2 regions of the Pseudoduganella sp. jia 12 genome follow, and region 2 is predicted to be linked to the other one. Evidence: predicted binding sites of a transcription regulator. Region 2 holds the regulator's gene; the other holds the start of a gene.
The links. The regulator LexA, encoded in region 2, represses DNA repair genes until DNA is damaged. The targets are predictions, from matches to a motif close to ACTGTATNNNNATACAGT.
Positions count from the first base shown of each region.

Region 1 (11,931 bases), on a different contig from region 2:
GCTGCGGATCGTGAACGCGCGCGGCAGCAGTTCGTCGTGCACGCGCTCCTTCAATTCCTTCATCGCCTTCTTGCCGGGAGCGAAACCTTGCTGTTCTTCCATCTCGGCGGCGCGGGCCTTTGCGACCTGGTTGACCACGGTCGACGGCAGCAGTTTCTTCTCGGTGCCGAGCAGCAGCAGCATCTGCCCGTTCACCACGTGCACGAGCGATTCGTTACCGCGCGGCGAGTCCCAGCCCTGGCGCAGCATCTCGTTGCTGCTGGCCGGCGTGAACGCCGCGGGGCGCAGTGCCTCATCGAGTTTTTCGGGAGCGAACGCCCACGGAGCGGGCAGTCGGTAGATCTGTAGATTCTTGAACCACATGCTCAAATGACCTTGTTTTACGCGTTGCAAAGCTCAGCATTTTACACCCGGTCGGGCAGGCGAACCATCGCGATTTTCTGCGGAATCGTGATGCACCGGAGGCTCTCATGCACACAGATGCTGGTTGGACGTCCATCGCGTTGACGCTGAAGCTTGAGTACGGGCAAGTGTGATTAGTTTCCATCGACTAATGTCGAGTGAGCACACATTTTCTTACTTCGATGGAGGCATGGGATGGCACGTGAACAGAACGCATCCAGGGGCCTTGCGTCGGCACAGTCCAGGATACAGGCATGATCCGCATCCGGATCGTCATCCTGTCGGCAGCGTGGGCATTTGCCTTTTCTGCTGCAGCGGCCACCGGGCTGGAGGTGCGTCCATGGCCGGAGCCCACCAATTGCCAGGGATGCATGACGATTCAGTTCGAGGAGCTGGAGATGCGTTTGCCGGTTGCAATGATGGGTCGGCTGTTTTCCTTCGCCGATGCATCGGGCCTGCACTTCCTGCCGCCAGGCGGCCCGCGCCGGGCACTGCTGCTGTTTGCCACCAGCCGGGAAAAGGTTATCGGGAAATATTCCACGATCGACCGGGTTACCGGTGCACGACAGTTCTTTGACAAGCTGGGCAGTGATGAACGTTACGCCGCAGCCTGGAAAGCGGAGGGCGTTGAGCGCGCCGCCAGGTATTCGAAAGCTTTCAACGGCAAATTGCATGTGTACTGGATCGAAGCGGCGCCGGGCGATACGCAATACGTGCAGATCGTCATCGACGGTGGAGACAAGATCTACACGCTGGCTGGTAATGTCACGCCGCAATGGTACGAAGCGGTGCTATCCAACCTTCGCATTGCCCCCATACCGTAGTCCTCACCCCGGAAACAATTCTCCCTGCTCCCCTGCCCTGTACCGCTCGGCCTCGTCGAGCGGTACCAGCGCGCTGACCCGCACGCCCAGCAGGCGCAGGCGCTGCTCCAGCGGCACGCGCCGCAGGCATTCGCCGGCGGCGCGCCGGATCATGGCGGCATCGGCCGTGGGCGACGGCAGCGTGACATCGCGCGTCACGGTGCGGAAATCGGCATAGCGCAGCTTGATGCCCACGGTGCGGCCGGCGTAGCGCTTGCGGTGCAGGTCTTCGGACAGCCGCGTGCACAGCCGCGTGAAGATTTCGGACAGCGTGTCGCGGTCATGTTTCGCATGCAGGTCGCGCTCGAACGTGGTTTCGCGGCTCACGCCCTTCGGATCGGACCGCGTGACGACTTCGCGCTCGTCATGCCCGTGCGCCACGCGGTGCAGCCACTCGGCGGAATTGAGGCCGAAGTGTTCCTGCAACAGCTTCGGGTCGGCTTGCGCCAGCTGGCCCACCGTTTCGATGCCGAGCGATGTCAGCTTGGCATAGGCTTTCGGGCCGATGCCGTTGATCTTCTTTGCCGACAGCGGCCAGATACGCGCCGGCACGTCGTCCAGCGACACGATGGTGAGGCCATCGGGCTTGTCCAGGTCCGAGCTGATCTTCGCCAGCAGCTTGTTGGGCGCGATGCCGATCGAGCACGTCAGTCCGGTGGCCTCCTTCACGGCCGCCTTCAGCCGCATGCCCAGGGCCCGCGTTTCTTCCGGGTGATCGGTGAGGTCGAGGTAGATCTCGTCGATGCCGCGGTCTTCGATATCGGGCACGATCTCCGCCACGGCGGCCTTGAACAGCCGCGAATAACGTTTGTAGGACTCGAAATCGGTCGGCAGCAGGATCGCCTCGGGCGCCAGCGCCGCCGCCTTCATCGTGCCCATCGCGGAAAACACGCCGAGCGCCCGCGCTTCGTAGGTAGACGTGGTGACGACGCCGCGGCCCGCGTAGTCGCGCAGCTTCGCGAAGCGGCGCGTGCCGTCCGGCTGCAGCACCGGCTGGTGCCGCGAGCCGCCGCCCACCACCACGGGCAGGCCGCGCAGTTCCGGGTAGCGCAGCAATTCCACCGATGCGAAAAACGCATCCATGTCGAGGTGGGCAATGCGGCGCGGCGGTAGCATGACTGATCGGCGGACTTGTACAGATAGCGCGCAAGGCGCGGACACTGTGATTATATCCAGTGTGCACCACGCTCCGCCAGCGCCTGGCGCGTTGCATTAATTGGTTTATTTTTCAATCACTTAGTGCTTTTTTATCCATCGTATTTACGCAACAGTAGCAATGCACAAGTATCGTGCGCGGGAGGAAGGCGCGTACCATCGGGTCTTTCAACCACGCACGCGAACATGGCTGCCAGACTCCGTCTTTATTGCTGGGTTCCCCTTCTGGCCTGCGCCCTGCCCGCCGCGGCGCAAACGTCGGTCACGATCATGGGCGGTGTCGATGCCTTCGTGGGTTCGATGAAAAACAGCGGCGACGCCGCCCGCACCACGGTGCTTGGCAGCGGCGGCATGACCACGTCGTGGTTCGGCTTCCGCGGCAAGGAAGAACTGGGCGACGGCCTGTACGCGGAGTTTTACCTGACCGGCTTTTTCCAGACCGATACCGGCACGTCCGGCCGCTTCGGCGGCGACAACCTGTTCTCGCGCGATGCCAACGTGGCCCTCGTGGGCCGCCTCGGCCGGCTGCAGGTGGGGCGCGCCTCGGCACCCAGCTTCCTGCCGAACATCCTGTTCAACCCGTTCGGCGATTCGTTCACCTTCTCGCCGCTGGTGCTGCACTCCTACGTGCCCACCGGGCCGTTCGGCACCCGCACCTGGGCCTCCACCAACGCCGGCGACAGCGGCTGGAGCAACCAGGTCGTGTACACCACGCCGTCGTTCGGCGGCGCGCGTGCGAGCCTGCATTACCAGGCCGGCGAGCAGGCCGGCAACGCGGACTGCAACAACCTGGCCGTCAGCACGATGGTCAACAGGGGCCCGCTGGCATTGACCGCGTTCGTGCATCGCGTGCGCGTCAGCAACCCGAATGCGGGCAACGCCATCATCGACCCCACGCGCAGCCCGGTGAACTACGCATTGCTGGACGGGCAGCGCGCCGTGTTCGTCGGCGCCACCTACGATTTCACGCGCATCAAGCTGTACGGCACCTGGCAGCGCACCGTCAACGACGCGGCCGGGGCCGAGGGGCTGCGCGACCGCACCGTCAGCCTGGGCTTCGCAGTGCCCGCCGGCCCCGGCGCGGTGCTGTTCGACGTGGCCGATACCCTCCGCGAAGGCACGTTGTTCGGCAACGAGCGTTCGCGCCGCACGGCATCGCTCGGCTATGACTACCGGCTGTCGAAACGCACCGACCTGTACTCGGTCGCCATGCGCGACCGCATCACCATGCTGCCTTCCGCCATGAGCTATGGCATTGGCGTGCGCCACTCACTCTGACCGAAGGGAACTCGATCGTGAACCTCTCCAACATGCGCATCGGCGCCCGTCTCGCCCTCGGCTTCGCGGTGGCCATCGTCATCATGTTCATCATGTCGCTCGTCGGCATCAGCCGTATCCAGGAAGTGGCCGCGCGAACCGACCAGCTCGTGAATGACCGCTATGTCAAGGTCACGCTGCTCAACGACATGCGCAGCCAGGTCAATCGGGGCGCGCAGGCGGTGCGCAATGCGATGCTGACGCCGGACGCGGCGCAGACGCAGGAATTCCTGCGCCAGATGGCCGAGGCGGACGAAGCCGGCGGCGTCTCGGCCGGGAAAATGGCGAAGTCCGACCTGACACCGGATGTGCGCGCCGTGTTCGATCAGCAGAACACCGCGTATTACGCGTACAAGGAACTGCTCGACAAGGCGATCGCGCAATACCGCGGCGGCGACCGCGAAGGTGCGGTGCAAGCCATGTTCGCCCGTGTAATCCCGGCGCAGACGGTGTATTTCCGCCACCTCGACGAACTGCTGAAAAAGCAGCGCGACCTGATGACGCACGATGCCGAAGCGGCGACGGCGGCGGCGAAATCGGCCACCACGCTGATGATCGTGCTGCTGGTGGTGGCCACGATCGTGTCGGCCGTGATCGGCTGGCTGATCACGCGCTCCGTTACCGGCCCCGTCAGCGAAGCCGTGCAGATCGCCGAAACGGTGGCGGCGGGCGACCTGACGGCGCAGATCGTCACCACGCGCAAGGACGAGATGGGCCGCCTGCTGGGCGCCCTGCGCGACATGACGGCGGCGCTGACCGGCACCGTGCGCACGGTGCGCGACAGCACCGACACGATCAATACCGCGGCGGCCGAGATCGCTTCCGGCAACATGGACCTGTCCAACCGCACCGAGCAGCAAGCGGCCAGCCTCGAGGAAACCGCATCGTCGATGGAGGAACTCACGTCCACCGTGCAGGCCAACGCGGAAAACGCGCGCCAGGCGAACCAGCTGGTGGTCTCGGCCGCCAACCACGCGAACGAAGGCGGCCAGGTGGTGAGCCAGGTCGTGGAAACGATGGGCTCGATCAAGGAAAGCTCGTCGAAGATCGTCGACATCATCGGCGTCATCGACGGCATCGCGTTCCAGACCAATATCCTGGCGCTGAACGCCGCGGTGGAAGCGGCGCGCGCCGGCGAACAGGGCCGCGGTTTCGCGGTGGTGGCATCGGAGGTGCGCAACCTGGCGCAGCGCTCGGCCAGCGCCGCGCGCGAGATCAAGGAACTGATCAACGATTCGGTCGACAAGGTCGACGCGGGCAGCCGCCTGGTGGACCAGGCCGGCACCACGATGGACCGTATCGTGACGTCGGTACAGCAGGTGGCGGACATCATGAACGACATCGCGTCCGCCAGCCAGGAGCAGAGTTCCGGCATCGCCCAGGTGAACACCACGATCACCACGATGGATACCGCCACGCAGCAGAATGCCGCGCTGGTCGAAGAAGCGGCCGCTGCCGCCGCCAGCATGCGCGAGCAGGCGCAGCGCCTGGTGGCCGCGATCTCCACATTCCGCATCGACGACCGCGCCGTCGCGCCGGCCTTCCCCGCGCCCGCCGTTTCGTCCCCGGTGCGGCCGACGGTCCCGCCGGCATCCGCCGTGGCACACCCGCCTTATCCCAAGCTGGGCAGCAAGCCACCGGTGCAGGCGCGGGCGGGCGCCGGCAAGGGCACGCCCAAGGCGACGCCTGCCAAGAAGGCCCCCGAAGGCGACGACTGGGAAGAGTTTTAATCGGGGCGCCGCGCCGGGCATTGCCCGGCCGGCGAGCGGTGCATCGAACCGGCCGTTGAACCATTGGCGGTTGCCGCAGGAGGCCGGCGTGGCCGCCACGCAGGCGCGCGGCGCTTGTGTACTTATGCGCTTATGCGCTTCTGTGCTTATGTGCTTATGTGCCCGGCAATCGCCGGCGCGCCAGCACGAGCAGGCCGCCCAGCACCAGGCTGGCCGCGAGCAGCGAGATGCCGATGGCGGTGCTGCCGGTGGCATCGCGGATCGCGCCCACGAGGTAGGGGCTCGCGAAGCCGGCCAGGTTGCCGACCGAGTTGATCAGCGCAATGCCCGCCGCCGCCGCGGTGCCGCCCAGCAGCGCCGTCGGCAGGCTCCAGAAAATGGGGAACGTGGTCAGGATGCCGGCCGTGGCGAGGGACAGCGCGGCCAGCGCCAGCACGGTATCGTCCGCCCATGCGGTGGCCGCCAGCAGCCCGGCGGCGCCGGCGAAACCGGCAATGGCGGCATGCCAGCGCCGCTCGCCGGTGCGGTCCGAATGGCGCGCCGCCAGCACCATGACGACGGCCGCCACGCCATACGGGATCGCCGTCAGCAGGCCGATGTGGAACACGTCCTGCACGCCGCTGTTCTTCAGCAGTTGCGGCAGCCAGAAGCTCACGCCATACAGTCCCATCACGAACAGGAAGTACACCAGCGCGAGCAGCCATACGGTGCCGCTGGCGAACACCTGCCGCAGCGGCAGGTGCTGCTTCGCCGCCGCTTCCACGGCGAGCTCGCGTTCCAGCACGGCCTTGTCGGCGTCGCCCAGCCAGCGCGCGGCGCGGATGCCGTCGTCCAGGTAGAACAGCGTCCAGATGCCCAGCGCGACCGACGGAATGCCTTCCAGCAGGAACAGCCACTGCCAGCCATGCAGCCCCGCCTGGCCGGCGAACGCCGCCATGATCGCGCCGGACAGCGGCCCGCCCACCACGCCGGCCACGGCCACGCCGCTCATGAACAGCGCCACGATGCGGGCGCGACGATGCGCCGGATACCAGTAGGTGAGGTACAGCACCACGCCCGGAAAGAACCCTGCCTCGGCCACCCCGAGCAGGAAGCGCAGCACGTAGAAGCTGACAGGGCCGGTGGCGAACATCGTGGCCGCCGACACCAGCCCCCAGCTGATCATGATGCGGGCGATCCAGCGCCGCGCGCCCACCCGTTCCATCAGCAGGTTCGATGGCACTTCGAACAGGAAATAACCGAGGAAGAAGATGCCGGCACCGATGCCATAGACCGTGTCGGACAGTGCGAGGTCGGCCTGCATCTGCAGCTTGGCGAAGCCGACGTTGACGCGGTCCAGGTAGGCGGCCACGTAGCACAGGAACAGGAACGGCAGCAGGCGGCGGCTGACGCGCCCGTACAGTGCATCGAGCGCAGTGGCGCTGGCGGTCATCGGTTCTCCCCGGCTGGAAAAACCGCAGCGTAGCATCGCCGGTGCCCCACGAGATGAGGCTGGCTGGAAATATTTTCGCGAAAGTCCTTGCGAAATCTCAAAACTGCGCAGTAGAATACGGCCTCTTCTGAACGTTGTGACAAACGTTCGAAGCATCGAAGGTGATGATGAGGGCGCTTAGCTCAGTTGGTAGAGCGGATCCCTTACAAGGATTAGGTCGGGAGTTCGAGCCTCTCAGCGCCCACCACACATCGATGTTGAAGACCTGGAGCGGTAGTTCAGTTGGTTAGAATACCGGCCTGTCACGCCGGGGGTCGCGGGTTCGAGCCCCGTCCGCTCCGCCAGGATTTCGAAGAGAGCCCGAACAGCGGGCTTTTTTCTTGCAGTTTCTTCAGTTGCCGTTCTACGGGAATTGATTGGAGCGGTAGTTCAGTTGGTTAGAATACCGGCCTGTCACGCCGGGGGTCGCGGGTTCGAGCCCCGTCCGCTCCGCCAGCATCAGTAAAAAAGCCCGGCTTGCCCGGGCTTTTTTGCGTCTGATGCTGGCGCAGCGGAGTGCTTCCCCTGCGGGAAGCACGGCGGGGATCGAAGGAAATCGCCTACCAGCGATTTCGCGGCCGGCAGGATGTCGGCGAGCCGCAGCCCTGCATGGCTGCGTCGTTCGGCAGGCGCGAAGCAGTGCTTCGCGAAACCCCTGCCTTACCCCCGTCCGCTCCGCCAGCTGCCAGTGAAAACCAGCCCGGCTCGCCGGGCTTTCACTGCCAGCTCATTATTCCGCCGTGCCTTGCAAAGGCACGGCATGCGCGAAGCGCTGCTTCGCTTGAAATTTCTCCGGCTGCCTCCGCCCGCTTCGCCCCTCCGCTTCGCCCCTCCGCTCTACCCCTCCCGCTCCGCTCCGCACCTCCGTCTCGCTGCAATCCCCCGCTACCCGCAACCCTCCCCCATCTGCACAGGCAGCATCCCAGAAAATCCCCTTCGCCACGTTTTTCCGCTTTCTCACCACTGTGTGCGTCCTGCAACACCACCGCCCTTACAAAACCGGCGACAATGACAATGCAACCACCCCTTTCCTGGAGCCCTACGTGATTTTCGGTTTTCTGAAGCCGCCCGCCCTATCGCCACGCCTGGCCAGGCTGCGCGAAACCGTCCTCCTCAACTCGCTGACGCCGCTGGAACTGAAGATCGTGGACGGCCTGATGCATGAACGGCGCTACCTGGCGGGCGAGATCATCTTCGACGAGGGCGAGGAAGGCCAGGCGCTGTACCTGATCACGTCAGGCCACGTGCAAATCAACCGCAACATCAACGGCATGCCCGAGATCATTACCGAGCTGTCGCCCGGCGCATTCTTCGGCGACCTGGCGCTGCTGGACAACTCGCCCCGCACCGCACAGGCCCGTGCCTGGGACGACTGCGAACTGGCGGTCTTCTTCCGCGCCGATTTCATGAGCCTGATGGAAACGGATGCCGTCATCGGCTACAAGATCTCGCTGGCGCTGGCGCGCCATATCGGCGCCCGGCTGCGCGAGCGGATGTCGATCGATTCGCCGCACGTCGAGGTCCTGTGATGGCCGACCGGCAGCAGTCCGGGCCCATCGTCTGGTGCGGCATCATCGCCGCGACCTGCGTGCTGCTGTACCTGCTGCAGCGCGTGTTGTGGCTGTCGATTCCCTTCCTTCTGGCGATCATCCTGTATTACGTGCTGCTGTCGCCGTTCCAGCGCCTGCTGCGCATGGGCTTCACGCGCAATACGGCGGCCATGCTGGTCGGCGCCGCGTTCGTGCTGAGCATGCTGCTTGCCGTCCTCGTGGCCTTCGTGTGGATTCCCACGCCGGCGACCGACTGGCAGGACATGCCGGCCCGCTATCTCGACGCGGGCGTGCGCTTCGTGCGCAACATGCTGGGTGCGCTGGAACGGCAGTTCCCGTTCCTGCGGCCGGCCCGCCTGGGCGATTCGGTGAACCTGAACCTGGCCGAGTACTCGCGCGAATTCGTCCAGCGCCACCTGGGCGGCGTGCTGGTCACGGCCGCCGCCTGGGTACCGTCGCTGCTGCTGGCGCCGTTCCTGGCCTTCTTCTTCCTGCGCGACGGCCGCCGCTTCAAGCGCTTCCTGGCCCGTGCCGTGCCGAACGCCTTCTTCGAGAAGACGCTGTTCCTGCTGCATGAAGTCGACCAGACCGCGCGCCGCTACTTCCACGGCATGCTCAAGCTCACCGCCATCGACACCGTCGTACTGGCATTCGGCCTGTGGGCGATCGGCCTGCCATCGCCGCTGCTGCTCGGCTTCATCGCCGCCATGCTGGCGTGGGTGCCTTACGTGGGTTCGATCGCCGGCTGCCTGCTGGTGGTGCTGGTGGCATCGGCCGATGCGCCGGACAACAACGCCGCGGCCTACAGCGCCATGTTCGTGTTCATCATCGCCCGCCTGCTGGACGACTTCATCTTCATGCCGATGACGCTGGGCCGCAGCTTGCGCATGCACCCGCTGGTCACGGTGGTGATGCTGTTCGTGGGCGGTGCGCTGGCCGGCGTGACCGGCCTGATGCTGGTGCTGCCGCTGCTGGGCGTGGTGATGGTGGTCGGCGAAACCATCGGCGTGCTGATCACCGACGCCCGGCTGCAAGCCCGGCACCGCTACTCCCGCTCCCTGCGGGTCAAGCAAGCCAGCATCGATCTCAAATAGTTGCGTTAAAACCGGTGACGTTAAAACCGGTGACAGACACTAATGCCGTTCAGTTAACGGAATTCGATGCAGTCCGCGACGCTGCCGTACTAGTGTCGGACACCGGCTTCTTGGTGTCGGACCGCTGCGGCGGACCGACTGGTTTTCCGCTGAGGAAATTGGCAACATCCTGCGAAGACCGGTGTCCGACACATTTTCCGGATGGAGCTCCCGGAAAAAATGTCCGACACCAGGCATGCTAATGCCTACTTATATAGCCCACGTCGCCTTAACTGAACGGCATTAGTGACAGACACCGGTTCTTTGGAAATGTTTCAAGAAAACCGGTGGTGAAGCAGGGATTTCTTGGAGCGTGCTCCAAGCCTGCGCAACAGAGATGGCCTGCAAGCCTTCTCTCCTTCCAGACACCGGTTTTCTGGCAACAAAAAAGGGAGCCGAAGCTCCCTTTTTTGTTGGCTGATGCGATGCCTTACGCGACAGCAGCGATGGCGGCCTGCTCGGCTTCCACTTCATCGTCACCCGAGCGGATCAGGTGGTCGAAGGCGGACAGCGCGGCCGTTGCGCCGGCGCCCACGGCGATCACGATCTGCTTGTACGGCACGGTGGTCACGTCGCCGGCGGCGAACACGCCCGGCACCGACGTCTGGCCCTTGGCATCGATCTCGATCTCGCCATGCTTCGACAGCGCCACGGTGCCCTTCAGCCACTCCGTGTTCGGCACCAGGCCGATCTGCACGAACACGCCTTCCAGGTCCACGCGGTGCAGCTCGTTCGTGTTGCGGTCCTTGTACGACAGGCCGTTCACTTTCTTGCCGTCGCCATGGATCTCGGTCGTCTGCGCCGACAGGATGATCTTCACGTTCGGCAGCGAGCGCAGCTTGCGCTGCAGGACCGCGTCCGCACGCAGTTCATTGCCGAATTCGATCAGCGTGACGTGCTGCACGATGCCGGCCAGGTCGATCGCCGCTTCCACGCCGGAGTTGCCGCCACCGATCACCGACACACGCTTGCCCTTGAACAGCGGGCCATCGCAGTGCGGGCAGTACGCCACGCCGTGGTTCCGGTATTCCTTCTCGCCCGGCACGTTGATCTCGCGCCAGCGGGCACCCGTCGACAGGATCACGGTCTTGGCTTTCAGCACCGCACCGGTCGCGGTATGCACTTCGGTCAGTTTGCCCGGCACCAGTTTCACGGCGCGCTGGGTGTTCATGATGTCGACTTCGTATTCCTTGACGTGCTGCTCCAGCGCCACGGCGAATTTCGGGCCGTCGGTTTCCTTGATCGAGATGAAGTTCTCGATCGACAGCGTATCGAGCACCTGGCCGCCGAAACGCTCGGCCAGCACGCCGGTCTGGATACCCTTGCGGGCCGCATAGATCGCCGAGGCCGCGCCGGCAGGGCCACCGCCGACGACGAGCACGTCGAACACGTCTTTCTTGTTCAGTTCAGCCGCCTGGCGGGCACCGGCATTGGTGTCCAGCTTGGCGAGGATTTCTTCCACGTTCGTGCGGCCCTGGCCGAAGTGCTGGCCGTTCAGGAACATCATCGGTACCGCCATGATCTGGCGCTCTTCGACTTCTTTCTGGAACACGCCGCCATCGATCGTGGTGACCTTGATGCGCGGGTTGATGACCGACATCGCGTTCAGCGCCTGCACCACTTCCGGGCAGTTATGGCACGACAGCGAGATGAAGGTCTCGAATTCGAAATCGCCTTCCAGGTTGCGGATCTGTTCGATCACGGCTTCGTCGAGCTTGATCGTGTGGCCGCCCACCTGCAGCAGGGCCAGCACCAGCGAGGTGAATTCATGGCCCATCGGGATGCCGGCGAAACGCACGCCAATGTCGGTGCCGGCACGGTTGATCGAGAACGACGGCTTGCGCACGTTGGCGGCGTTGTCCTCGACCAGGGTAATCTTGTCGCTCAAGCCATCGATATCGGCGAGCAGTTCCTTCATTTCCCGCGCTTTCGCGGAGTCATCCAGCGATGCGACGATCTCAATCGGCTGCACCACTTTTTCCAGATAGGCTTTCAGTTGGGTTTTGAGATTTGCATCCAGCATGACATTTTCCTTTCGATTTGCTGCCGACACACGCCGGCAGCATTTACCACTTTATTCAACCAGCTTTTCAGGACCTCGCAAAACCGTAGCGAGCGGCGGCAGTTTCGGTTGAGGAACGGAGCTGTACTTAATGTACAGCCGGTCCGCCGCTGCGGAGTACCGGAGACCGAAAATGCAACGCGCAGTAGGTTTGGCGAGGTTCCAGCCAGTTAGATCTTGCCGACCAGGTCCAGGGACGGGGTCAGGGTTGCGGCGCCTTCGGACCACTTGGCCGGGCACACTTCGCC
Region 1 is NZ_JBUXKP010000008.1:284,219-296,149, reverse strand. Features, by position in the region: gene ACY65G_RS19505 (recombination-associated protein RdgC) at 1-363, opposite strand, end outside; gene ACY65G_RS19500 (hypothetical protein) at 657-1,226, shown strand; gene dinB (DNA polymerase IV) at 1,230-2,381, opposite strand; gene ACY65G_RS19490 (porin) at 2,607-3,698, shown strand; gene ACY65G_RS19485 (methyl-accepting chemotaxis protein) at 3,716-5,467, shown strand; gene ACY65G_RS19480 (MFS transporter) at 5,622-6,899, opposite strand; tRNA gene ACY65G_RS19475 (tRNA-Val) at 7,071-7,146, shown strand; tRNA gene ACY65G_RS19470 (tRNA-Asp) at 7,167-7,243, shown strand; tRNA gene ACY65G_RS19465 (tRNA-Asp) at 7,318-7,394, shown strand; gene ACY65G_RS19460 (cyclic nucleotide-binding domain-containing protein) at 7,982-8,467, shown strand; gene ACY65G_RS19455 (AI-2E family transporter) at 8,467-9,582, shown strand; gene ahpF (alkyl hydroperoxide reductase subunit F) at 10,052-11,644, opposite strand; gene ahpC (alkyl hydroperoxide reductase subunit C) at 11,854-11,931, opposite strand, start outside.
Region 1: dinB (DNA polymerase IV) is a predicted target of LexA. The motif match lies at 2,425-2,442, and genes of this name have one in related genera.

Region 2 (11,931 bases):
ATATCGCCAAGCACCACGGCTACCTGGCCGGTACAGGGCAGCAGGGTGGCGACGCCGACGGTTGCCAGCAGGACCAGCGTGAAATTATCGGGCTTGAAGCGGGACAGGAAAGCAAGGCGGGAAAGGGAAGCGGGAACGGAAGGCATCCGATATTCTAGCCGAATACAAAAAAAGGGAGCCGCGGCTCCCTTTTTTGCATGCACGCGGCCCTTACAGGATCTGCGTGCCGACCCACCAGCCGATGGCGGCCACGAAAGCCGACGCCGGGATCGTGAAGACCCATGCCCACACGATGTTGCCGGCCACGCCCCAGCGCACGGCCGACAGGCGCTGCGCGGAACCGACACCGACGATGGCGCCGGTGATCGTGTGCGTGGTCGACACGGGCACGCCCCAGAACGATGCCATCAGCAGCGTGATCGCACCGCCCGTTTCGGCGCAGAAGCCGCCGACCGGTTTCAGCTTGGTGATCTTCTGGCCCATCGTCTTGACGATGCGCCAGCCGCCGAACAGCGTGCCGAACGAGATCATGCCGTAGCACGAGACGATGACCCAGGTGGGCGGCGCGGCGGCATCGGCGGCCACGTGGCCGGAGGCGATCAGCAGCATCCAGATGATGCCCATGGTTTTCTGGGCATCGTTGCCGCCATGGCCCAGGCTGTAGGCGGCGGCGGAAGCGAGCTGCAGGCGGCGGAACCACGTGTCGATGCGGCGCGGCGTGGATTTCACGAACACCCACGACACGATCAGCATGATCAGCGTGCCGAGGAAGAAGCCCAGCAGCGGCGCCACGACGATGAACACCACGGTCTTGATCAGGCCACTGGCGATCAGCGCGCCGGTACCGGCCTTGGCGACCGCGGCGCCAACGAGGCCGCCGATCAGTGCGTGCGACGACGACGACGGGATGCCGTAGTACCAGGTGATCACGTTCCACACGATGGCGCCCACCAGCGCCCCGAAGATCACGTGGTGGTCCACCACTTGCGGGTCGATGGTACCCTTGCCGATCGTCGTCGCCACGTGCAGGCCCACGATGAAGATCGCAATGAAGTTGAAGAACGCCGCCATGGCCACCGCGGTCTGCGGTTTCAGCACGCCGGTCGACACGACCGTGGCGATTGCATTCGCCGCGTCGTGGAAGCCGTTCATGAAGTCGAAGAGCAGCGCGAGGGCAATCAGGAGCCCCAGCGCGTAGATGCTGATTTCTAAGGTCTGCATGTTGTTGTTTTACCGTGCGACGCTTACGCGTTCTCGACGATGATGCCTTCGATGATGTTGGCCACGTCTTCGCAGCGGTCGGTCACGGTTTCCAGGATCTCGTAGATCGCCTTCATCTTGATCAGGTTGCGCACGTCCGGCTCGTCGCGGAACAGCTTGGACATGGCGGCGCGCATCACGTGGTCGGCGTCCGACTCCAGGCGGTCGATCTCCTCGCAGATGCCGACGATGTCGCGGGCATTGTCCATGTTCGACAGCAGGCCTACCGCATCCTTGACCTTCTCGCAGCATGCCAGCACCAGTTCGGCGAGGCGCTTGGCTTCCGGCGTGACGGCGTGCAGGTCGTACAGCGACACGGTCTGCGCGGCGTCCTCCATCATGTCCAGGATGTCGTCCATCTTGGTGATCAGCTTGTGGATGTCATCGCGGTCGATCGGCGTGATGAACGTCTTGTGCAGCAGGTCCACCGTGGTGTAGGTGATCTTGTCGGCCTGTTTTTCGATACTCTCGATCGCGTGCACGCGGTTTTCCAGGTCATCGAAATTGGTCATCAGGCCCAGCATTTCTTTCGCGCCCTTGACGCACAGTTCAGCATGCTGGTTGAACAGGTCAAAGAATTTGCCCTCGGTGGGCATCAGGCGTCCAAACATTTTATTCTCCGTTGGTTGATTCGGGGGTGCTGCCGGGACCGCCGCTCTAAGCGGTCCCTTTTTATATCAGTCGCCCTGGTAGATCGACAGGTTACCGGTGTAGTTGCCGAACTTGGTGTACATGCCCATCCACGTGAGGCGGATCGCGCCGATCGGGCCGTTACGCTGCTTGCCGATGATGATCTCGGCGGTGCCCTTGTCGGGCGAATCGGGGTTGTAGACTTCGTCGCGGTACAGGAAGATGATCACGTCCGCATCCTGTTCGATAGCGCCGGATTCGCGCAGGTCGGACATGACCGGACGCTTGTTGGGCCGCTGTTCCAGTGAGCGGTTCAGCTGCGACAGCGCGATCACCGGGCAATGCAGTTCCTTCGCCAGGCCCTTCAGCGAACGCGAGATTTCGGAAATCTCGGCGGCCCGGTTGTCGCCGGCCTGCGAGCCCGTCATCAGCTGCAGGTAGTCGACGATGATCAGGCCCAGCTTGCCACACTGGCGCGCCAGGCGGCGCGCGCGCGCGCGCATCTCGATCGGGTTCAGCGCCGGCGTCTCGTCGATGTAGAGCTGCGCTTCGTTCATTTTCTGGATCGCGTGCGTGAGACGCGGCCAGTCTTCGTCGTTCAGCTTGCCGGTACGCAGGCGATGCTGGTCGAGCTGGCCAACGGAGCCCAGCATACGCATCGCCAGCTGTGCGCCGCCCATCTCCATCGAGAACACGGCGACGGGCAGGCCCGCTTCGATCGCGACGTTTTCGCCGATGTTGACGGAAAATGCCGTCTTGCCCATCGACGGACGGCCCGCGACGATGACCAGGTCGCCCGGCTGCAGGCCGGACGTCATCTTGTCCAGGTCTGCAAATCCGGTGGGCACGCCCGTGATCTCGCTGCCGCTGTCGCGGCTGTACAGTTCATCGATGCGCTCGACCACCTGCGTCAGCAGCGGCTGCACGGCTGTCCAGCCCTGCGAGCCCCTGGAACCCTGCTCGGCGATCGCAAAGATCTTCGATTCCGCTTCGTCGAGCATCTGCTTGACTTCCTTGCCCTGCGGGCTGAACGCGTTGCCGGAGATTTCATCCGCGACGGTGATCAGCTTGCGCAGCACGCCGCGGTCGCGCACGATCTCGGCATAGCGGCGGATGTTCGCCGCCGACGGCGTGTTCTGCGCCATCGCGTTCAGGTATTGCAGGCCGCCCACTTCGTCGGCCTTGCCCAGCATCGTCAGTGCTTCGAACACGGTGATCACGTCCGCCGGCTTGCCGCCATTGATCAGGCGGATCATCTGTTCGAAGATGATCCGGTGGTCGTAGCGATAGAAATCCTCCGCGTGCATGAAGTCGGCGATGCGGTCCCAGGCGGCGTTATCGCGCAACAAACCGCCGATGACCGATTGCTCGGCTTCGATGGAATGTGGCGGGATACGGAGGGAATCGACTTGCGGGTCGGATGGGGCATTCATGGCGCGCATTATACCTGCATAAGCAGGCCAGAGTTCATAATGGTTGGCAAGATCGCTGCCCTGGAGGCAGCTTTGTGACAGCTCGATGACACCCTCGCAGCTCTGTTATAGCAGCCAAATGTCAGGCCTGTCGCCCTTCACGCGGCAGCGAAACAGCGCGTTCCGACACATGCTTCGGGTGCGGTTCGCGGGCTGCATGCAGGGCCTCGCGACGCCGGCGCCGGCAATAAAAAAGCCGGGCGAACCCGGCTTTTTTAATGTACGACGATCTTACCGAGGAAATATCCCGGTAATTAAGCAGCTTCGCCCACGACGGCGACGGTCACGTCGACCACCACGTCCGTGTGCAGGGAAACCGACACCGGGTGCTCGCCGGTGGTCTTCAGCGGACCGTTCGGCAGGCGCACGGCAGCTTTTTCCACGGCGAAGCCGGCTTTGGTCAGCGCTTCGGCGATGTCGAAGTTGGTGACGGAGCCGAACAGGCGGCCATCGACACCGGCTTTTTGCGACACGGTCACGGTCATGCCGTTCAGCTTGTCGCCCTGGCCTTGTGCGGCTGCCAGCTTTTCAGCGGCGGCTTTTTCCAGGTCGGCGCGCTTGGCTTCGAACTCGGCCACGGCGGCCGTCGTGGCACGGCGTGCCAGCTTTTGCGGGATCAGGAAGTTACGTGCGTAGCCGTCCTTGACCTTCACCACGTCGCCCAGGTTGCCGACGTTGATAACTTTTTCCAGCAGAATGATTTGCATAATGTTCTCCAGTTCTATCTGTACTGCTGCCGATTAGGCGTGGTGCAGATCGGTGTACGGCAGCAGGGCCAGGTAGCGCGCGCGCTTGATCGCGGTATCCACTTGACGCTGGTAGTGCGCCTTCGTGCCGGTCAGGCGTGCCGGCATGATCTTGCCGTTTTCCTGGATGAAATCTTTCAGGGTGTCGACGTCTTTGTAGTCAACTTGCTCAACGCCAGCGGCGGTGAAGCGGCAGAACTTCTTACGCTTGAACAGCGGGTTCTGCTGTTTGCGCTTTTCTTTCAGCTTGGCTTTGTTTTTGTCGAACTTTTTACCGAATGCCATTTTAGGCTCCTGTATTTAAATATTGTGTCGCTTCACGCGGCACGAAAATCAATGATGTGAAAAACCAGGCTCTTGCTGTTGCGGCTTTTCCTGGCGAGGAACCCCGAGAATTCGTAGGCCCCTCCCAGTGGCGCGCTGCTGAAACGGCCTGAAATCTCTCCCGCGGCAAGCGCGGCGATTTCAAATTCCGTCTGGCGGGCGATGCCTGCCTCGATCTGCTGCGAACTGTGCTGCAATATTGCATTCACGATCGGCAGCCCGGCGGGGGTATAACGTATGACTTCCCGCTCGGTGATCAGGCCAGTGAACTTCAGCTCGTTCAGCAAGACTCCAGGATTTAGGCTGCAGCAGCTGCCGGAGCGGCCGCGGCTTCAGCGCGGTGGCTCTTGGCGGCGTCTTCACGCTGGACCGACTTCATCATCGGCGAAGGAGCGGTTTCCGCTTTCTTCAGCTTGACGGTCAGGTGACGCAGCACGGCATCATTGAATTTGAACGCGGTTTCCAGTTCGACCAGAGTGTCGTTGTCGCACTCGATGTTCAGGCAGATGTAGTGTGCCTTGGCCAGTTTCTGGATGGAGTACGCCATTTGACGGCGGCCCCAGTCTTCCACGCGGTGCACGTTACCGCCGCGCGAGGTCACGCTGGCTTTGTAACGTTCGATCATCGCGGGCACTTGCTCGCTCTGGTCCGGATGGACGATAAATACGATTTCGTAGTGACGCATGCAAACTCCCTTAAGGACTGTTGATAGCCCACCCCGGCGTCAAGACGGGTGTGGGAAGAGGTAAGCCCGCAAGCATAGCAGGTATTTTGAGCGCTGGCTAGCCGCCAGCCTGGGCGCCGACGGGCTCGCAAGGGCTGTGCAAACGGGTAACGAGCATCGGGTTTTTTGCAACATTTCCCGCAAATTGGCGCTTGCCGCCGGTTTTCATGAAATATTTCTGCGCCTGAATCGTGTTTCCTCTTGCATTCGCACAGACACTGTACAAAAATACAGACTGTCTATATCCACAGCTATTCTTTACAGCTCATCGCACCATGATCAAGCTCACCGCAAGGCAGGAACAAATTCTCAACCTGATCAGGGATGCCATCGACACCACCGGCTTCCCGCCAACGCGCGCCGAGATCGCCGCCGAATTGGGTTTCAAATCGGCCAATGCGGCCGAGGAGCACCTGAAGGCGCTCGCGCGCAAGGGTGCGATCGAAATCACGGCCGGCACGTCGCGCGGCATTCGCCTGCTGGGCGACCGCGCCGCGCGGGCCGCGTCGGGGCCATCGGCGCCGGCGGGTGCACCCGGTTCTGGTCATGGGGCCGCGCATGGTACCGCGCATGGTACCGATTACATCCCGCAGGTGCCGGCGGCGCTGCTGATGCAGCTGCCGTTGATCGGCCGCGTGGCTGCCGGCTCGCCGATCCTGGCGCAGGAAAACCTGGAAAAAACCTACAGCGTCGACCCGGCCCTGTTCTCCGCGAAACCCGATTTCCTGCTGAAGGTGCGCGGCGAATCGATGCGTGATGTGGGCATCATGGATGGCGACCTGCTGGCGGTGAAGAAGGTGGACAGTGCCAAGAACGGCCAGATCGTCGTGGCCCGCATCGGCAGCGAAGTCACGGTGAAGCGCTACCGCCGCACCGGCTCCACGATCGAACTGCTGCCGGAAAACCCGGACTTCAAGATCATTACCGTGAAGCCCGAAGATGAATTCGCACTGGAAGGCCTGGCGGTCGGTCTGCTGCGCGCCTGGCACTGACATCCCTTCTGTCGCGCCCGCTTGCAAGGGCGGGCACGGCGCCTGATGTCGGCTGCCCTGGCCGGCACCATCCACATCATGCAGCGCTGCGACCGTGTCGCGGCGCCTGCCTTATCGCTCAACCTCACGAACCTGCCCTCCCGTCGGCCGCACCGCCACCCTGCCCCTGGCCTGGTCCACATGGATCGCATATTGGCCGAAAAAGTCGGCGCCAAGGATGCCGTCTGGCTGGAAGAAGCCTGGCAACGGCATCAGGTAGGGCGTGATCGCCGCCCCGCCGGGCAGCGAGACCGATACGAAGCTGCATGGCTTGTCCGGCCCGAACGCGTCGCACGGGGCCGGCCTGTCTCCCTGCTTTTCCACGGATTGCGGCTTGGCGATCGAGATGCTGGCGGCCGAATCGAACACGAGCCGATAGCGGGCCCGGTCATTCGACAAGGTCGCGACGATGCCTTCATGCACCCGCTCATAAGGAAGCGGCCGCCAGCCCGGGCCCGGATCGAGTGGCGCGCCGAAGCGCAAGGTGCGGGCGGACTGGTCGTACACGAAAGGCTGCCTGGCAAAGAGACCGAGGCCGACGACGGAGTGCGGCGGCAGCCCGGCACCATCGCCGATGTGCAGGCCCCACGCCTCGTACGACACGCCCGTCACCTCGCCGAACGATACGCCGTTGACGACGAGGTCGGGAATGACGAACTCCTCCTCCTCGCGCACCTCGCCGGTCAGGTCGGCGCTTCTTAACTTGCGCCCCGTGAGTTTCAGGCCGGGTATCTCGGCCATCACGTCGCGCGTCAGGTGCAGCGTACGGGACGAACCGGTGTCGAACGTGAACGGAAAGACCTTGCCGGCGATGGCCAGCTGCGCCACGGGGATGCCCTTTTCCAGCGCCAGCGGCACCGAGACTTCAGCCTGCGCGGCTGTGGCGGCAAACAGCGTGGCCAATGCGGCGGCGGCACCGATCCAGTGCTGCCTCATGCCTCATGCATCCAGCGCTTTGCGGAAATCGTCGACCAGGTCATCGGTATCCTCGATGCCCACCGATACGCGGATCAGCGATTCGGCGATGCCCATCGACGCGCGGCGCTCGGCTCCCATTTCGTAGAAGATCGTGTGCGCGACCGGGATCACCAGCGTGCGGGTGTCGCCCAGGTTCGACGCGGGCACGGCGATCCGCAGGCGGTTCAGGTAGTCGAAGCAGTCGATGCCATCCTGCAGTTCAAAACTGAACAGCGAGCCATGGGCCTTGAACAGGTCGGTCGCGATGGCGTGCTGCGGGTGCGACGGCAGGCCCGGGTAATGCACGGCGGCCACGCGCGGATCGGCTTCCAGCATCTCGGCCAGCGCCCTGGCATTGGCGCACGTGCGCTCCATGCGCAGCGCCAGCGTTTCGGCACCGACGGCAATGTGGTGCGCAGCTTCCGGGCCCAGCGAAGCGCCGAAGTCGCGCAAGCCCTTGGCGCGCACCTGCGTGATGCCCCACATCGCCGGCGCCGCCTTCTTGTAGTTCTCGAAGATGTTCGGGTAGCGGTTCCAGTCGTAGGTACCGGTATCGGTCAGGCTGCCGCCCAGCGCGTTGCCGTGGCCGGCGATCGATTTCGTCAGCGAATTGATGACGAGGCCGGCACCCACCGCTTTCGGACGGAACAGGTAAGGCGTGGTCATCGTGTTGTCGACGATGTACAGGATGCCCTTTGCCGCGCACAGCGCGCCGATGCGCTCCAGGTCCGCGATCTGGGTGCGCGGATTGGCGATCGTTTCGACGAACACGATGCGCGTATTGTCCTGCAGCGCGCTTTCGACATTCGCCACATCGGTCGCATCGACGAAATCGACGGCCACGCCCTGCCCGGCCACCGTCTGCCACAACGAGTTGGTGTTGCCGAACAAGAAGGACGACGAGACCACGTGGTCGCCGGCCCGCAGCAGTGCCTGGAACACGGCGCCGATCGCGCCCATGCCCGTGGCGAAGCACAGCGTGGCGACGCCGTCTTCCATCTTGTTGATTTTTTCTTCCAGCGCCGACACGGTCGGGTTGCCCTGGCGGCCGTAGCGGAAGCCCGGCTCGCGGCCCTGGAATACCGAGGCCAGTTGTCGCGCATCCGTATAGCCGAACGCGACCGACGTGTGGACGGGCTTGTGCAAGGAACCCTGCTCGATGGTCTTCTGGCGGTCGCCGTGCAGGATCGTGGTGGTAAAACCGTAGTTTTTCTTGTCGTTCATGTCTTATCAGAATAGTTGCCAAGAACCGGGGTCTGACCCCGGTTTCAGGAAATGTTTCCGAAAACCGGGGTCTGACCCCGGTTTTGGGAAACGTTCCAAGATTTCGGGCAATAAAAAGGGCTCCGCGAGGAGCCCGTGATTTACGCTTCGGTCATGGCCGCATTCAGGTTCAGGTGGTTGCGCGCGGCGTCCTCGACTTTTTCTTTCGGATTGTGGCGCGCTTGCTCGATGCGGTCCAGATAATCGGCCGAGATGTCGCCCGTGATGTACTTGCCATCGAAGCACGACGCTTCAAAGCTCGTCAGTGCGGGATTGACGTCCGAGATCGACCTTTTCAGGTCTTCCAGGTCCTGGTAGACCAGCGCGTCGGCCGTGATTTCCTTGCACACTTCCTCGACGGTGCGGCCGTGGGCGATCAGTTCGTCGCGGGTCGGCATGTCGATGCCGTACACGTTCGGGTACAGCACCGGCGGCGCGGCGGAAGCAAAGATCACTTTCTTCGCGCCGGAGTCGCGCGCCATCTGCACGATCTCGCGGCTGGTGGTGCCGCGCACGATCGAGTCGTCGACCAGCAGCACGTTCTTGCCCTTGAATTCGTCGCCGATGGCGTTCAGCTTCTGGCGCACGGACTTCTTGCGCAGTGCCTGGCCCGGCATGATGAAGGTGCGGCCGATGTAGCGGTTCTTGATGAAGCCTTCGCGGTATTCCTTGCCGAGGCGCAGCGCCAGCTGGATCGCGGCCGGACGCGACGAGTCGGGAATCGGCATGACGACGTCGATATCGTCCGCCAGGCCTTCGCGCTTGATCTTCTCGGCCAGGTATTCGCCCATCTTCAGGCGGGTGCTGTAGACGGAGGCGCCGTCGATCACGGAATCGGGCCGGGCCAGGTACACGTACTCGAACACACACGGGTTCAGCGACGGATTGTCGGCGCAGATGCGGGCATGCAGCTTGTTGTCGGCATCGACGAACACGGCTTCGCCCGGCTCCACGTCGCGCACGAAGCGGAAGCCGGCGCCTTCGAGCGCCACGGATTCCGACGCCAGCATGTATTCGGTGCCGTGCTCGGTTTCATTGATGCCCAGGCACAGCGGACGGATGCCGTGCGGATCGCGGAAGCCCAGCAGGCCGACATCGGCGATCTGCGCCACGGCCGCATAGCCGCCCTGCACGCGGCGGTTCAGTACCGTGACGGCGTCGAACAGCGTGCCCGCATCCAGCGAATAACCGGTGGTGGCGCGCATGATCTCGTGCGCCAGCACGTTCAGCAGCACTTCCGAATCGGAGTCCGTGTTGATGTGGCGGCGGTCGTTCTTGAACATCTCGGTCTTGAGCTGTTCCCAGTTGGTCAGGTTGCCGTTGTGCGCCAGCGTGATGCCGAACGGTGCATTGACATAGAACGGTTGCGCTTCCTCTTCCGACGACGAGCCGGCCGTCGGGTAGCGGCAGTGGCCGATGCCCGAATTGCCCATCAGCGAACGCATGTTCCGTGTACGGAACACGTCGCGCACGAGGCCATTGGCCTTGTGCATCGAGAACATGCTGCTGTGATTCGTTGCGATACCGGCCGCATCCTGGCCGCGATGCTGCAACAGCAGCAGCGCGTCATACAGCAGCTGGTTGACAGGTTGATGGGAAACGACGCCGACAATGCCACACATATTGTGCTCCTGAACAGGGTGCTGCTTGAGTAAGAAATTCTAAAATTGCACGTGCTGCGCCACGGCAGCGGGAAGGAACGGTTTCACGGTGCGCACGCCCGTTTCCGCATAGGGGGAGAACAGTGCCTCCCGCCAGAAGTACTGCTGCGGGATCGACGTCATGCCACACAATATGACGCCCGCCAGCACGATTACAAGCCCGCGCCCCAGCCCGAACAGCCCCCCGAGGCCGCGGTCGGCCAGCGACATGCCACCGGCCTCGACAAGGGCCGACACGGCCATCGACAGCAAGCCCATCAGGATGCGCACGCCGATGAAGAGTGCCAGGAACGCGACGATCAGCCGCACGACCTCGCCGGGGATCGCTGGCGGCAGCATGGCGGCCAGTTCGGCGGCATAGGCGTTGGCAATCACAAAGGCCACGACCCAGCCCAGCAGCGACAGCATTTCCTTCATCAGGCCGCGCAGCAGGCTGACAAGGGTCGACGTGCCCAGCACGAACAGCACCACGTAGTCAAAGATCGTTACAGCGGGAATCGTCACGGCAGCGCCACAGCGTCACGTCAGGCCGGGCTCAGGCTGCCCGACAGGCCGATCTTCTGCAGCCTGGCCTTGGCCTTTTCCGCTTCCTCGCGGCTACCGAACGGCCCCACCTTCACGCGGGTCAATTCGCCCGACGGCGATTTCTGCGTGAACGACTTGATGCCCGCATCGCGCAGCCTGCCCTGCAATTCCTCGACCTTGTCCTTCGCGGCCAGTGCGGCCACCTGGATCACGAAGCGCCCCGAGTCGGCCGGGGCCGGCGCGGCCTTGCCCTCCAGCAGCGCCAATGCGCGCGCGGCGTCATCCGTTTTCGGAACGGGCTTCGCTTCGGGCTTCGGGTCAGGCTTCGATTCGGGCTTCTTCGGTTCCGGTTTGGCTTCGGCCACTTTCTTCGGCTCCGGCTTCGGCTTCGGCTCGTGCCAGCTTTCCACCTTCGGCTCGTGCTTCGGTTCGGGCTTGTGCTCGGCCAGCTTCGGCACTTCGGCCCTGGGCTCGACCTTCGGCAGCGGGCGCGGCGGCGGCGAGACCACCGGCGTGTTGTCTTCCGGCTCGACGATTTCCTCGCTCTGGTCGAGCGCTTCGGCCTGCGCCGTCTTGGCGTCGATGGCGGCATCGGCGGCGGCCTCCGCCACGGCATCGGCGGCCGGCTCGGCATCGGCCTTCAGGCTGTCGGGCTTGTCCTTCGGAGGGATCTGGATCGCGATGTCGTTCGCCAGCGGCTTGGGCTCGGAGTCGAGCACCATCGGCAGGCCGATCGCCACGGCCAGGGCCAGCGCGATCGCACCGACCAGGCGGCGGCGCGCGCGCTTCTTTTCGGGCAGCACGGGGTCCGCCGCTTCCTTGCGGACACGGGTGCGGGGCGCCCCGGTGCCCGCGTCGGCGGACGAGGCACGCTTGGAGCGGGCTCGCTCCGTGATGGCGCGGTCATCCGCGGCCCGGTAGTAGCCGCTGTCTTCTGGGGACTGCTGCTTGTTTTTGCCGAATTTCGAGAACAAGCCCATGTATCAATCAGTGGAGGGAGGATTTGCGGGCGGCCATGACACCAGCCACCGTCAGGAACGAGCCAAAGACCACAATTCTATCATTCTCGCCCGCCCGGCTCATTGCATTTGCAAAAGCTTGTGCAGGCGTATCGAAGACATTGACGGTTTTTTCATGTGGATCGGGCACGGTAGCCTGCACTTTCGCAGCCAGTTCCGACGCGGACGCGGCGCGCGGCGACGGCAGCGTGGCCAGGCACCAGTGGTCGATCGAGCCGCCGATGGCCTTGATGACGCCATCGATATCCTTGTCGTGCATGGAGCCGAACACGGCGAACGTGTACGGGTGATAGCCCATATTGCCCAGGTTCTGGTTCAA
Region 2 is NZ_JBUXKP010000013.1:112,076-124,006, reverse strand. Features, by position in the region: gene ACY65G_RS25495 (bile acid:sodium symporter family protein) at 1-146, opposite strand, end outside; gene ACY65G_RS25490 (anion permease) at 211-1,221, opposite strand; gene ACY65G_RS25485 (DUF47 domain-containing protein) at 1,245-1,871, opposite strand; gene ACY65G_RS25480 (replicative DNA helicase) at 1,938-3,323, opposite strand; gene rplI (50S ribosomal protein L9) at 3,617-4,069, opposite strand; gene rpsR (30S ribosomal protein S18) at 4,103-4,393, opposite strand; gene priB (primosomal replication protein N) at 4,426-4,716, opposite strand; gene rpsF (30S ribosomal protein S6) at 4,731-5,117, opposite strand; gene lexA (transcriptional repressor LexA) at 5,432-6,148, shown strand; gene ACY65G_RS25450 (pepsin/retropepsin-like aspartic protease family protein) at 6,260-7,123, opposite strand; gene ACY65G_RS25445 (cystathionine gamma-synthase family protein) at 7,127-8,368, opposite strand; gene purF (amidophosphoribosyltransferase) at 8,509-10,029, opposite strand; gene ACY65G_RS25435 (CvpA family protein) at 10,069-10,572, opposite strand; gene ACY65G_RS25430 (SPOR domain-containing protein) at 10,593-11,573, opposite strand; gene folC (bifunctional tetrahydrofolate synthase/dihydrofolate synthase) at 11,581-11,931, opposite strand, start outside.